Regions from separate parts of the Paenibacillus sp. BR1-192 genome, predicted to be linked through region 2. Evidence: riboswitches for the same ligand, from Rfam matches in the RefSeq annotation. Region 2 holds a riboswitch; the other holds the start of a gene.
The links. Region 2 has a riboswitch for cyclic di-AMP ahead of P0X86_RS27955 (TrkH family potassium uptake protein). Riboswitches for the same ligand answer to the same signal wherever they lie in the genome.

Region 1 (7,610 bases), 250 kb from region 2:
ACGTTGGCGGCTAGGGTAAGGTCGCTCGCAACGAATATAGAAGGAGCCATTTGAATCCGTACTCGTTGTCATGATACGATGGTGAAAAAATAGGAGAAGGGGCATGCTTTTTGCTGAAAATGAACAAGTTTTTCAAATTGTGTCTTGCCGTGATCCTGGTGCTGACCATCATTTATTTGGGATCGCTGGTGGATTTTATATTCAGACCCGTACTTTCGTTCTTCTCCATCATCCTCGTGCCGTTGATGCTGTCGGGATTCTTCTATTACCTGCTCAGACCGCTGGTTGATCTCCTGGAAAAACGCAAGCTAAATCGCTCGCTGGCCATCCTGCTCCTGTATGTCGTGTTCGCGGGTATCCTTACCGGCTTTATCCTGGGCGTATGGCCATCGCTGCGCGATCAGATCGTGGCTCTCGTACAGAACGCTCCAGCCTTGTTTGCCAAGCTTGGCGAGCAGCTTCAGGAATTGGAGAATAACGGCTTTTTCCAGGATATTTTTCCGGAGAACGCCAACCCGCTTACACAGCTCACCGATTATTTGAATCAAGGCTTCACGTTCCTGACGAATTATATTATGAATCTGTTCTCGTTCGTGTCGAATTTTGCCATCGTATTGTTTACGTTCCCGATTCTCCTGTATTACATGCTGAAGGAAGGCGGGAAATTCGGGAAGATGGTGGTCAGCTTTTTGCCTGACCGATTCAAGGGCGAGGGAGCCTCGGTGCTGGATGAAATCAACAATGCACTCAAAGGCTTTATCGTAGGCCGGGTTCTCGTCAATTTGGCGCTGGGGGTTCTGATGTATATCGGATTCCTGATTATCGGCCTGCCTTATGCGCTGCTGTTGACGGTCGTGGCGGTCATCGCGAATTTCATACCGTTTATCGGCGCCATTCTATCCTCGATCCCGATCGTGATTATCGGCTTTATTCAGTCCCCGGGAACCGCGATCTGGTCCCTTGTCGTCATTCTGGCGGCCCAGCAGATTCAGGACAACCTGATTGGTCCGTATATCTTCGGCAAACAGCTGGCGATCCATCCCATTACCATCATTATCCTGGTGCTGGTAGGACAGGATCTTGGCGGGATTATCGGAATTCTGCTGATCGTACCGATCTATATGATCATTAAAATTATCGTAACCAGAGTGTACCAGCTGTTCTTTAAGGAGAAATGGCAAAAAGCCTAAGCGTGGGATAGGGAGGCGGCCTTTAGCCGCATATTAAAGCTGCCCAAGAGCGAGGAATCGTTCTTGGCGGCTTTTTATATATTTGGGGTGAACAGGAGCTTGACAACGATAAGAAAATTATTTAATCTTAAATTAAAGATATTAAATATAAAGATTATTTATGATTTATGGCTCATCCATCATGCAAAACGGATCATGAACGGAAATAACGGGTTTCGACACGAAACGGTGAGGGAGAGATGGGATATGACATTACATACGGCAGGCATTCATCATATTACCGCTTATGCGCAGGATCCGCAGAAGAACGTTGATTATTATACAGGCGTGCTAGGACTCAGAATGGTAAAGAAAACCGTGAATTACGATGCGCCCGAGGTATATCATCTGTATTTCGGGGATGAAGGAGGACAACCCGGAACGATCATCACTTTCTTCCCTTCCTCCGCTTCGCGAAGAGGGCTGCGTGGAGGAGGACAGGCAGGATATACGACCTTTGCCGTTCCTGTAGGGGCCCTGCCTTATTGGGAACAGCGGCTGCGGAGCTTTGGCGTTCCCGTCATGAAGGCTTTCCGGTTTAACGAACAATATCTTCAATTCTCCGATCGGGACGGACTTTCGCTAGAGTTGGTCGAGCGGGATGGCGGACCGAATAACGGCTGGTCCGTGGACGATATAACTCCGGATACAGCCATTAAGGGATTCAGCGGCGCGGTTCTGTTCAGCAGCAAATGGGAGGAAACGAAGAAGGCGCTGGAGAACGTCATGGGACTGACCTACATTGGAGAGGACGTCAATTATGCCCGGTTTCAAGCTGCGGGCCACTTCGGCAACGTGATTGATCTGCCGATGCGGGATATTCCTTTGGGAGCCGGAGGTGCCGGAACGACCCATCATATCGCATGGCGGGCTCAAGATGATGAGGAGCACGGCAAATGGCATGAATGGGTGAAGGAGCAGGGATTTCGCCCTACGGATATCAGGAACCGTAACTATTTCAAAGCGTTATATTTCAGGGAACGTGGGGGGATCCTGTTTGAGATCGCAACCGATCCGCCCGGATTTACGGTGGACGAAGACCTGCACTCGCTCGGGGAACAATTAAAGCTTCCTGCCTGGTTCGAACCGGAGCGTGCCCGAATCGAGCAGGGGTTGGAGCCTATACAAGTCAAAAATACTGGAGAGGGGCAACTCAAGTGATATCCATTGACCCGAATACCCAAAGCGAACGGGACATATACAAGCTGCTGATTGGAAGCGTCGTTCCGCGTCCGGTCGCTTTCGTTACGACATTATCGGCGGATGGCGTGCTGAATGCGGCGCCGTTCAGTTACTTTTCCATTGTGTCGAGCAATCCCCCTTTGCTGTCGGTTTCCGTTCAGCGAAAGAACGGTGTACCCAAGGACACGGCGAGAAATGCCATGCAGAGCGGCGAACTTGTCATCCACATCGTGGACGAAGATACCGTTGCAGCCGTGAACGAAACGGCGGCGAATCTGCCTCCGGACGAAAGTGAGCTTGACCGAACCCGTTTAACCCCGGTCGTTAGTGACGTTGTTAAGGTTCCCGGCGTTCTGGAATCCAAGATCCGCATGGAATGCGTGCTGGAGCAGGTCGTCACGTTGGATGGCGCGGATCAGCTGCCTGCCGCTGATCTATTGATTGCCCGCGTCGTCCGATTTCACGTGTCCGAGGAGCTCTACGAGCATGGCCGGATTGACGCATCGAAGTTGAAACCCGTGAGCCGCATGGCAGGAAATATCTATTCGACCCTGGGAGAGATGTTTACGATTGAGCGTCCGGTCTGACAGGGCTTGAGCTTGAATAGGGTTATTGCTTTGCGACTATTTTTAGCGAACATTCTTTTTCTTCGATAGTTGCTGGTCATTCATTAGGAAACGGGGTATTGGAATATCATGGTCGGTATTTGCCCATTCTACATGAATGGATAGCCGGTTGATGAATTTACAACATAGGAGTGAACAACGCATGAAATTTGATTCCAAGGTTGTCATCGTGACGGGGGGCGCCAGCGGGATTGGCGAAGCGGCAGTCAGACTTTTTGCGAAAGAGGGAGCCAAGGTCGTTATCGCGGATTATTCCGACCAGGGACAAGCGGTTTCCGACGAATTGAGAGGAGCCGGCTTTGAAGCGCTGTTCGTCAAAACGGATGTAACCCAAGAGCAGGAAGTCGCGAATATGGTGAATCAGACGGTGCAGCATTTTGGCCGTGTCGATGTATTGTTTGCCAACGCAGGCATTGCCCATGATGCTCCTGCCGATCAGTTAACGATGGATAACTGGCAGAGAACGATTGATATTAATCTGACAGGGGTCTTCCTGTGCGATAAATATGTTATTCAGCAAATGCTGTCCCAAGGAACCGGAGGGGCAATCGTAAACTGCGGCTCGATCCATAGCCATGTCGGAAAAGCAGGGGTAACCGCCTATGCTTCGGCCAAGGGAGGCGTCAAGCTGTTAACCCAGTCGCTCAGCGCAGACTATGCCTCCAAAGGAATCCGAATCAATGCCGTGTGTCCGGGATATATCGATACGCCGCTGATCAAGGGAAGAACGGAAGCGATCACGCAGCACCTGGTCGGTCTTCATCCGATGGGCCGTTTGGGACAGCCGGAAGAAGTGGCCAAAGCCGTGTTGTTCCTCGCCAGTGAAGATGCCTCCTTCATTACGGGCACGAGCCTGCTGGTGGATGGCGGCTATACCGCGGTATGATGAAAAAAAGCCCTGATGCTAAGCATCGGGGCTTTTTTTCAAGTCATTCCAGGCGTTGTTATCAGACTTATTATGGAGTGTTTCAAAAATTTTTTTTCGGTCCCGTATTTCATACGGGCAGACTTCCTGATCCGGGGCTCATTCATGGCATAAAACATATATGGCATGAACGATTTCCGCAAGACCCGTCAAATGCCTGCTATATAGCGGAAAATGGAGCATGGATTCCATGACCAATCCGGTGTATGGACAGCCTTAAATAAAGTGTTCGAAAGGCTCGATATCCTCGTTGCAAAAACGGTGTTTTTTACTTCTGAATTTCCAGAAAAAGCGGTTAAGGGGTTTGACTTTTCCTGAGCTTCCCTTTATCATGAACACACGCTTAGTTTCCGGCATACATATTCCGGAAAGCGGGGGAACCAGTTTCACCAGGGGCGAGTCACTTGGAATTCACGAGTGTAGGGTACCATCTTACCCGAGTCCGTCAGCTAACCTCGTCAGCAGTGGATGGGTCTTGCATACATAATGGATGTTCATACAAAAGGCCCTTTATTCTCTATAGGGGCCTTTTCTCTATTTTTTGACCCCCTGCTGGCGGAGCTATGTTTAGATCCCCTGTTTGGTGGTCTTTTTGCATTCTGTTACGGAGGAGGGGCAGCGCCTGCAAATGTGGAACGAATTGAATCGGTCAGACGGCATTGGGTCAAAGCGTGCAAGGAAGCGGATGAATCATCTTCCCTGAAGCCTCGTCCCATGCACGTATCTGAACGTCTATATATCCAAGTTAACGCATGTGCTAACACGGATAATTTCGTCATGCCGTTTTTTTAAGAAAGTGAAAAGCTATTACGAAAGGTTGTGGAAGGTTTTGAAGAAAGTGGTTGTGCTGGTGTTGTCCGTGATGATGGTGGTATTGCTCGCGGCTTGCGGCGACAAAGGAAGTACGCTGGATCGAGCCATTGAGCAGGGATATATCACCGTAGGGTTTGCGAACGAGAAGCCGTATGCCTACAAAGAAGCCAATGGGGAGCTCACGGGCGAAGCGGTTGAGATTGCCCGCGTTATTCTGGAGCGTCTTGGCATCAAGGAGATGAGAGGGGAGCTAACGGAATTCGGTTCGCTGGTCGCCGGATTGCAGGCCGATCGGTTTGATCTGATCACGGCAGGCATGTTCATTAATCCGGACCGCTGCTCTGCCGTCCTGTTCGCGAATCCGGAGTACAGCATCGGGGAAGCCCTTGCGGTAAAGCAAGGGAATCCGATGGAACTCGGAAGCTATGAGGACATTGCCAAGAATGAGCAGGCCAAGGTGGCCGTCATGACCGGCGCGGTCGAAATCGGCTACATGGAGAAATCGGGCATTCCTGCGGACCGGATCGTACAGGTCCCTGACCAGGCTTCGGCGATCAGCGCCCTCCAGGCTGATCGGGTGCAGGCGATTACCATGACGGGGCCGTCCCTGCAGGCGATGCTGGATTCAGCCAGCGACGACAGCATCGAACGCGTGGCTGATTTCGAGCAGCCGGTCATCGACGGCGAAAGCGTTCGCGGTTACGGGGCTACGGCTTTCCGCCAAGCGGATACCGAGTTCCAGGAGGCTTATAATGCAGAGCTTGAAAAGATGAAGGAGTCGGGCGAGCTGCTGGAAATTTTGCAAGAGTTCGGGTTCACGGAAGAAGAGCTCCCGGGTGAGATGACGGCCGCTGCGCTCTGCGGGGAATAGCATGCCGAATTCTTGGATCGATTTTCTTCCGACGCTGCTCAAAGGAGCAGAGATCACGATTATCGTCGCGTTCTTTTCAGCCATCCTGGCTATCGTGATGTCCTTTGCAGCCGGGTTGTGCCGGCTGTCGAAGCTGTGGATCGTCCGCACGGCGACCGCCGTGTACGTCGAAGTCTTTCGGGGAACCTCCTTGCTGGTGCAGCTCTTCTGGTTGTATTTTGCCCTTCCGTTCATCGGCATCGAGCTTCCGAAAATGCTGGCGGCGATCCTCGCGATCGGACTTAACTTCGGCGCATACGGCTCCGAGATTGTTCGCAGCGCGGTGCTGGCCGTTCCGAAAGGACAGTGGGAAGCTGCCGTGGCGCTTAACATGAAGCCTTGGCAGAGGCTGTGGAACGTTATACTACCCCAAGCGTCCCTGCGAATGCTTCCCCCGTTCGGGAATCAGCTTGTGGAACTCATCAAATCCACCTCGCTCGTTTATTTCATCACGATGGCGGATTTGACGTATCAGGCGATGGTGCTCCGCAACAATTACATCTCCTGGACCACCGAGATTCTGGTGCTGCTGCTCCTCATGTATTTTGTCATCGCCACGCTCGTCTCGATGGCGGTTCGACTGCTGGAGCGCAAACTGACCGCGGGGAGGCTGTAGCGGATGTGGGATTGGAAATATGTGTTTGAAATACTGCCGCAGCTTCTGAGCGCATTAAAAATGACGGTATGGGTCACGCTCTGTGCTTTTGTGGTGGCATTGATTATCGGACTGCTGCTTGCCTTTGCCGCGCGGAGTACATTTAAGCCCTTGTCGCTCATCACCAAAGGAATCATAGAATTTATTCGCAATACCCCCTTGCTGGTACAGGTGTTCTTCCTGTATTACAGCTTGCCGCTGCTGACGGGCATTTCGATTCCGGCCTTCTATGCGGGCGTCATCGGCCTGGGGCTGCATTACAGCACGTATCTGTCGGAGGTGTACCGTTCCGGCATTGAAGGGGTGCCGAAAGGACAGTGGGAAGCCGCAACCGCGCTGAACTACACGAAATCCCAGACCTGGCGGAGCATTATACTGCCGCAAGCGGTGCCGCCGATCATCCCGGTGCTGGGGAATTATTTGATTGTCATGTTTAAGGAAACGCCGATCCTATGCGCCATTACGCTGGTCGAGATGATGCTGACGGCCAAAAATATCGTGTCGCAATCATTTCGCGCTTTCGAACCGTACACGCTGGTCGGGATTCTGTTCCTGATCATCAGTTATATCGCGTCGTTGCTGGTGCAAAGGCTGGAGAAGCGTTTGAATCTGCAGCGTGGAAAATAAGGAGGGAGTCTATTGAATGCCGTTGTAATCGATGAGCAGGCTGAAGAGGCGAAGAAGCCGGGGCGGGAAAGAAATTCCGTTACGGGCTCACAGCCGATCGTGAAATATGCGGGCGTGACCAAGTCGTATGGCGACCTGCAGGTGCTGAAGGGCATCGATTTGGAGATGCAGCCGGGAGAAAAGGTGGCCGTGATCGGACCGAGCGGATCTGGCAAAACGACGATGGGCCGGATGCTGATGACGCTGGAGGAGCCGACCGAGGGAACCATCGAGGTCGATGGCGAGCTGCTCTGGCATATGGAGGAGAAGGGCAAGCTGGTCCGGGCAAACGAGAAGCATCTGCATCGGATGCGGTGCAACGTCGGCATGGTCTTCCAGCATTTCAATCTGTTCCCGCACATGAATGTGCTTCGCAACGTGACGGAAGCCCCGCGCAAGGTGCTGGGGTTGTCCAAGGAGGAAGCGGAGGAGCGGGCCGTCTCGATGCTGGGCAAGGTCGGTTTGGCCGATAAGCTGAAGATGCACCCGTCCAATTTGTCGGGAGGCCAGAAGCAGCGCGTCGCCATCGCCAGAGCGCTGGTCATGCGGCCGAAGGTGATGGTGTTTGACGAGGTAACCTCGGCGCTGGATCCCGAGCTGGTCG
Region 2 (7,610 bases):
CGTGGATGCTGCCGGGGGCGCTGCCGCCTTGCAGGAATGGCTGGGCGTTAAGGTTCACGTGCCGCAGCGGGGCTTGAAGAAACAGATGGTCGGCATGGCGTCGGATAACGCGAAGGTGTCGCTGGACGAGAAATTCCGCTTGATTGAGCGCGATGAAGAACGGACTTCGGTTGCAGCGGCTAATCTGGGCGAGGTGATCGGCCTCCAGTCGCTGAACCGGATCGAGGCGTTTGATAACTCGAACATCCAGGGCGCAAATCCGGTATCGGCCATGGTCGTATTCACCAACGGGAAACCGGATAAGAAGGAATATCGCAAATATAAGATCCGTACCGTGCAGGGGCCGGACGATTACGATACGATGCGTGAAGTGATCCGGCGGCGGTACGAGCGTGTATTGAAGGAGAATCTGCCGCTTCCGGACCTCATTGTCGTCGATGGGGGAAGGGACAGATCTCAGCAGCCATCGACGTGCTGGAGAATGAACTGGGGCTGTTCGTCCCGGTCTGCGGGCTTGTGAAGGATGCCAAGCATAAAACGGCGCAGCTGATGGTCGGAGACCCGCCGGAGCCGGTGTCGCTGCCTCGGGACAGTCAGGAGTTCTATTTGCTCCAGCGCATTCAGGATGAGGTTCACCGTTTCGCGATTTCCTTCCACCGCGAGCAGCGCGGGAAATCGATGGTGACGTCCAAGCTGGATTCGATCCCAGGCATCGGGGAGAAGCGCCGCAAAATGCTGCTGAAGCATTTTGGCTCGGTCAAAAAAATAAAAGAGGCTTCAGTCGAAGACTTCAAGCCCCTTTCCATCGGTGAAAAATTAGCAACGGAAATTCTTAATGCACTTCGTGAGGAGGAGTCGTGACATACGGCTTCTCTTTTTTTGTCGGGTTGAAACGGTAAATCGCATAGGCGACAATCGCCGGAAGCACCATGTAAAAAGCGCCGGTCAGCAGGTTGGCTGCATCCTTGAGCATGATCAGGCTGATGCCCATCAGGATGCTGTTGAAGATGACATGGGAGAACATCGCCGCCAAATACCCGTATTTCAAGAAGATGTAGCTGAACAGCAAACCGATGATGACCAGCTCAATCGGCCGGGAGATCACGGGGTATATCGGATAGAGCGTATGTCCCAGTGCCCAGATAAGCGAGGTGATCAAGCTTGCGACAAAGGTGTTGCGGACGATCTTTTTCACCATCTTGATGCCGAACAGCCGGTACACGGCCTCCTCGGATATGCCGGCCAGCCAGGCCATCAACGGAAACAGCCAAGGATACAGCATGTTGTAAGGCGATTGCGTCGCATCCGTGGTGGACCATGTATTCAGGGTCAGACCAAGACCGATAAAGATGACGGATTGGACGCCAAGCAGGATGAAGGCCCACATATACCCCAGCTTCATGCTGTCCAGCACGTAATGCCCGTATCCGGGTTCTTTGGCACGCGGCCATGGATTGAGCCCGTCTTCTTTATGCCACAGCCCGCTGCCGCCGACAAGGGAAAAATAGAGCAGGGCGGAGAAGACGAGCGAATAGACGGCATAGAAAATCATCATCCCGAGCACGCCGGTTTGCGACATGCCTTCCGATTTGAAAACGGGAATCAGGTTATACGTATTCAGCATTTGAATGACGAACAGCAGCGCGGATAAGAACAGGCCGCGCTTAAACGAGGTGTAGGCCCTGGTCTTCACGCTGTACACAATCGCAAGAATGCCCAGGATTAGGGTGAACAGGCCGTACCCTGCGAGCGTCAGCAGGGTGGCATCCTGCGTCTGCTTGTTGACATAAGCAGAGTGGGCGGCTGGCACCGAGAAGGAGGGCTCATAAGAGCGCAATTTCCCCTGCTCGAAGGTGAAGCGGTGCTCCAGCCTGGAGTCCCCGATCCTGGATTCAGGGTCCACATATTTGAGACGGGGCTCCCCTTCCTTCGTAACCAGCTCCAGATTCGACAGGTCATAACCCGCCCGTTGAAGCCATGGCTCCGCCAGCGCCTGCTTCTCGGCCAATGTCATGCCGTCCTCAACGACGAGCAGCATCTGCCTCTGAATCTCGCCCTTGTTCAGCTTGATCCGGTCAAAGCTGGAACGGGCATAATCATACGAGAATCCGACGATGCCGGAATTCTGCATGTGCACGTCCACATTGAGGGCATCGCCTCCAGGCTCGCTGAAGCGAACGCGGTATACGTCATAGGGATATTTGGCTTCATAGGTTTTGTTATATTCCGAAAGCCTCTTCTCCTTCGCCAGATATCCGTAAAGTTCCGATTTGGATTGATATGTAACCAAGGCTTCGTCCGTGTCCGCAGCCGCAAACTGCAGATGCTCCTGAGCAAACCTTGAAGCTGCCTGCCGAGCCTGCTCCTTGGAAATGATATCCGGTGAGGCCATCTCGGCATCGTCCGGATTCGCCCACGGAAATACCTGAAATAATAGGAACAGAATCAGGCCGACTGCGGCAGGCGCGATGAGCTGCTTCAGATTGGGCTTCAGCTTCAAGGGCTCTCTTGCACGATTCATGAAATTCCTCCTCTAAGAAAGTTGATACTCCCACTGGTATTCGATATGCCTGATTAAGAACGCATAGAGTCAATATAACATAGTATGAAAGCCATAAGCAGCTTATCCCAATTATCGGAATATTGAAATAAATCGATGAAAATGAATGAAAGGTTTCGAAAACGTTAGAGAACCCTACGCTTGTATTCTTGAATATGCCCAATTCGCGCTCTTTTAAAGATATTTCGGGCGAAAAACGGCATTGGGTTACGTAACGGATTGAGTTATAATCACATCATGCTTGAAGGAACCGAATATTCCAGCCGAATTTCGTAATGAAAATGGGGGAACCATGTAATTGGGGTGAATTTCATTATTCCCGGAATAATGAATAGGGCGACCTGTGGAAATGCCCGAATCCGTCAGCTAACCTCGTAGGCTGTTGCACAGGAACCAGACCGAAAGGCACTGCGTTTTCCAGTGTCTTTTTTCGTTGATTTTTTTAAAGAAGGTGTCCGATTGAACGCTAAATTAAACTGGCTTACATTGTCTCCGCCTCAAATTCTCGTGCTTGGTTTTGCGGCCATCATCTTCATCGGGACCGGGCTGTTAATGCTGCCAATCTCGACGACGACGGGCGAACCGCTTGGATTTACTGACGCCTTGTTCACTTCGACCTCGGCAACGTGCGTAACGGGCCTGGTCGTGGTGGATACGGGAACGACATTCAGTTCCTTCGGAGAAGTCGTGATCATGCTGCTGATTCAAATCGGCGGGCTCGGATTCATGACGATGGCTACTTTATTCGCCTTGGTTCTGAAAAAGACGCATATCGCTCAAAGACCGTCTAATCTTACAGGAAGCGATGAATCAGTCCTCGATGGAAGGCATCGTAAGGCTGATACGCAGAGTATTGCTGTACTCCCTCGTCATCGAGGCCTGCGGCGCAGTCATTTTATCGATTCGTTGGGCGTTTGATATGCCGCTGGGCCGGGCGATCTATTACGGTGTTTTTCATGCGGTGACGATGTTTAACAACGCCGGCTTCGATTTGTTTGGCGATTTTCGGAGTTTGACCGGGTATGTATACGATCCGGTAGTCAACTTCGTCGTGATGTTCTTGATTGTTTCCGGGGGCATTGGATTTATTGTGCTGTCCGATCTGATCGATTATCGAAAACAGCGGAGGCTCTCCCTGCACTCCAAGGTGGTGCTCACGATGACGGCTGCCTTGCTTGCGGTCGGATTTATCGTCATTCTCATATTTGAATTTACCAATCCGAGAACGCTGGGTTCCCTGAACTGGGGCGGAAAATTCTTCGGCGCGTTATTCCAATCCGTAACGCCGCGTACGGCGGGCGCGAATACTATAGATATTACGGGGCTCAGACAGGCAACGCAATTTTTTATCGTCATCCTGATGTTTATCGGAGCATCTCCAGGGTCAACCGGCGGCGGCATCAAAACCACGACCTTTACCATTATGGTAGGGGCGGTCATCGCGATGATGCGCGGGCGGGAAGACATCGTCATGTTCCGTTATCGCCTGGCCCAGGAGCGGGTGCTGAAGGCACTGACCATTGCCTTGCTGGCCCTGCTGCTCGTTCTAACCGTCTCGATGATTCTGTCGACGACAGAGGAAGGGGACTTCCTGGAGATTCTATTCGAAACGACATCCGCCTTCGGTACGGTAGGTCTCTCCATGGGCTTAACGCCCGATTTGACCGTGTTCGGCAAGATCCTGATCAGCCTTACGATGTTTGCGGGTCGATTGGGGCCGTTGACGCTTGCTTATGCACTGGGGCCGAAAAAGGGTAAAGAATTATATCGTCATCCGGAAGGCAAAATGATAATTGGATAAGGGGTATAGGAGAGACATGAAACCAAAGCAATTTGCAATCATCGGTTTGGGGCGATTTGGCGCCAGTCTGGCGCTGGAGCTGATGGAACAGGGATATGAGGTGCTCGGCATCGACCGGAACGAAGAGGTCGTCGAGGACATGAGCGAGCTGCTGACGCATACGGTGGTGGCGGACGCGACGGATGAGGAAGTGCTTAAATCGCTTGGCATCCGCAACTTCGACTGCGGGATCGTTGCGATCGGGAACGACATTCAGATGAGCATCCTCTCCGCCATCCTGTTGAAAGAGCTGGGTGTCGCGATGGTCGTTGCCAAGGCGATATCGGTGCTGCACGGCCGGGCGCTGGAGAAGCTTGGCGTGGACCGGGTCATCTTTCCCGAACGGGATATGGGGATCCGGGTAGCGCACCAGCTCGTGACGCCAAACCTGCTTGATTATATCGAATTATCCAAGGATTATCTGATTGTGGAGATGACGGTCACGGACTGCATGGACGGAAAAACGCTGAGCGAGCTTAATACGAGGGTCCGGTACGGCGTCAGCGTGGTGGCGCTGAATAAACAGTCCGGCATTATCGTTGCTCCGACGGCCATGGACGTCGTGAATTCCGGCGACATTATGGTCGTCATCGGCTCCAATGACAACGTGGACCGCTTTGAGTCCGAAGTCGTGAATATGCTCGAAAAATAAATATAGTAGAAAAAAACTGACGATTGCGAAATATCGTCAGTTTTTTTTCGATTTATCTTCCTCCAGCTTGCGGAACAGGATCTCCGTTTCTTCGATCCAGCGGCTGGCCGCCTTGCTCAGCTCCGAGGCTTGACCGTAGATCAGCGAAGTCGTTCGCCGGGTTTCGATGAGTGCCGGAATATGAATGTCGACGAGCCCGTTATCAGACAGCAGCTGCGGCCTCAGATAGGATTTGGGCAGCAGCGCGGCCGCCTTGCAGGTCGGGATCAGCCTGACGATCGCTTCGAAGGAGTCGATCTCCATCCGGATATCGGGCATGATGCCCCAGCGGTGAAACAGATCGTCCGTCAGCTTGCGGTACCAGGTTCCGGTCGAAAATATGATCATTGGCAAGCCTTGAAGCTGTTCGATGCCCACATCCTCGATTTCCGCCAGCGGATGTGAAGACGGGATGACAAGCTCCAGATGGTCATCGAACAGCGGGATGCAGTTCAAGCCCGGCTGGTTGATGGATGAAGCAACAATGCCGACATCGACCCGTTTATCCCTTACATAAGACACGATTTCATGGGTCTTGCCGGTGATGAGCTTGATTTCGGCTGACGGATGACGCTCCATGAAGGCATTGACCAGCGGGGGCAGGGTGGTCTGCAGCGTGGTCAGACTGGCGCCCAGGTTAATCGAGATTTGGTCCCCTTCCCGGTAATGGGCCAAGGTCTGCAAGAATTTGATCTGCTGCTGGCGCTGCTCCAGGGCGAAGGTATACACAATCTGCCCAATTGAGGTAAGCTCCAGCCTTTTGCCGCGGCGGTTGAACAGCTGCAGTCCGAGCTGGTCCTCCAGTTTGGCTATTTTTCGGGACAGGGCCGGCTGTGACAGGTTGAGCAGCTTGGAGGCTTGATTGATGCTGGATTGCTCCACGACGACGGCGAACACGTCCAGTTCTTCGAACATGGAAATCCTCCTATTAAAATAGACATGCGTGCAAAACGTTGCTTATGCGTATAGATTATAACGATTAATAATTATATTGCAATTCCATTATAAGAAAAAAAGGAGTAACATGAAACATGACACAAGTTGTTCACACGATTGCTGAAATAGGCAACTTTTTGTCGTTGCAAGGCTTTTTGAACAACCTCTTTTAGGGCAGGGGAAGTGTAATTGTTCTGAAAATAGGAAAGATTGAAAATGAAAACGCTGTACATTGGAAAGGGGAACGTCAACTGATGAAAGGGTATTATTCCAGAAAGCTGCATTCTTTGCTCGGTGTCATACCGCTTGGGGCATTTTTGCTCAGCCATATGATTTCCAACTTTAAGGCTTTCGAGGGTGGGAAGGAAGGCTTCGCGAGCGCGGTGCATTTTTTGAACAGCATGCCGCTGATTTTTTTCCTCGAGCTGTTCCTGATCTGGCTGCCATTGCTATATCACGGCGTCTACGGGTTATACATCGCTTACCAGGCGAATAACAACGTGGGCAACTACAACTATGAACGGAACATCCGCTTCACCATCCAACGGATCACCGGCGTTATTACGTTCGTTTTTGTCATCTGGCATATGTACGATACGCGCTTCCAAATCATGATCGGCAAAATCACGCATGACGATTTGGGCGCGACGATGCACGGCATCATGAACAATCCGGTTCTGTTTATTCTGTACGTCATCGGCGTTGTTTCCGCTACCTTCCACTTCGCTAACGGCCTGTGGGCGTTCCTCGTCAGCTGGGGCATCACCGTCGGTCCGCGCGCGCAGAAGGTATCCACTTACATCTGCATGGGCTTGTTCGTATTGATGAGCGTGCTGTTCGTTCTTGCCATGACAGCATTCCGCGGTTCCGAATTCCAGGCGGCGACGGCAGCGATCGACGTAGTTAAGACAGTCTTAAGTTAAAGGGGAGTGAACGAAAAATGGCATCTAATATTATCGTAGTGGGCGGCGGCCTCGCCGGGCTGATGGCAACCATCAAAGCGGCGGAAGCAGGCGCTCACGTTCATCTATTCTCGCTTGTACCCGTTAAACGCTCTCACTCCGTGTGCGCGCAAGGCGGCATCAATGGAGCCGTAAATACGAAAGGTGAAGGTGACTCTCCTTGGGAGCATTTTGACGATACCGTTTACGGCGGCGACTTCCTTGCGAATCAGCCTCCGGTCAAAGCGATGTGCGAGGCGGCGCCGGGCATCATCCACTTGATGGACCGCATGGGCGTTATGTTTAACCGCACGCCGGAAGGCCTGCTCGATTTCCGCCGTTTCGGCGGAACGAAGCGCCATCGTACGGCGTTTGCCGGCGCGACCACCGGCCAGCAGCTGCTGTACGCGCTTGACGAGCAGGTTCGCCGCTGGGAAACCGCGGGGCTTGTGACCAAATACGAGAACTGGGAGTTCCTGAATGCGGTCATCGACGACGAAGGCGTATGCCGCGGTATTGCCGCCCAGGATCTGCGCTCGATGGAGATCAAGTCGTTCAAGGCTGAAGCCGTCATTCTCGCCAGCGGCGGTCCCGGCATTATTTTCGGAAAAACAACCAACTCGGTTATCAATACGGGAACAG

Region 1: linked by a shared signal. The riboswitch ahead of ehuB (ectoine/hydroxyectoine ABC transporter substrate-binding protein EhuB) and the one ahead of P0X86_RS27955 (TrkH family potassium uptake protein) in region 2 are both predicted to bind cyclic di-AMP.

What each region holds. Positions count from the first base shown of each region.
Region 1 covers NZ_CP120718.1:6,345,235-6,352,844, reverse strand. Annotated here, with positions in the region: gene P0X86_RS29220 (AI-2E family transporter) at 111-1,190, shown strand; gene P0X86_RS29215 (ring-cleaving dioxygenase) at 1,437-2,390, shown strand; gene P0X86_RS29210 (flavin reductase family protein) at 2,387-2,998, shown strand; gene P0X86_RS29205 (SDR family NAD(P)-dependent oxidoreductase) at 3,180-3,923, shown strand; cyclic di-AMP (ydaO/yuaA leader) riboswitch at 4,293-4,439, shown strand; gene ehuB (ectoine/hydroxyectoine ABC transporter substrate-binding protein EhuB) at 4,792-5,646, shown strand; gene ehuC (ectoine/hydroxyectoine ABC transporter permease subunit EhuC) at 5,648-6,301, shown strand; gene ehuD (ectoine/hydroxyectoine ABC transporter permease subunit EhuD) at 6,305-6,967, shown strand; gene ehuA (ectoine/hydroxyectoine ABC transporter ATP-binding protein EhuA) at 6,980-7,610, shown strand, end outside.
Region 2 covers NZ_CP120718.1:6,098,636-6,106,245, reverse strand. Annotated here, with positions in the region: partial or broken gene uvrC (excinuclease ABC subunit UvrC) at 1-861, shown strand, start outside; gene P0X86_RS27960 (CPBP family intramembrane glutamic endopeptidase) at 833-2,521, opposite strand; cyclic di-AMP (ydaO/yuaA leader) riboswitch at 2,812-2,956, shown strand; partial or broken gene P0X86_RS27955 (TrkH family potassium uptake protein) at 3,020-4,361, shown strand; gene P0X86_RS27950 (potassium channel family protein) at 4,378-5,052, shown strand; gene P0X86_RS27945 (LysR family transcriptional regulator) at 5,089-6,006, opposite strand; gene P0X86_RS27940 (succinate dehydrogenase cytochrome b558 subunit) at 6,282-6,950, shown strand; gene sdhA (succinate dehydrogenase flavoprotein subunit) at 6,968-7,610, shown strand, end outside.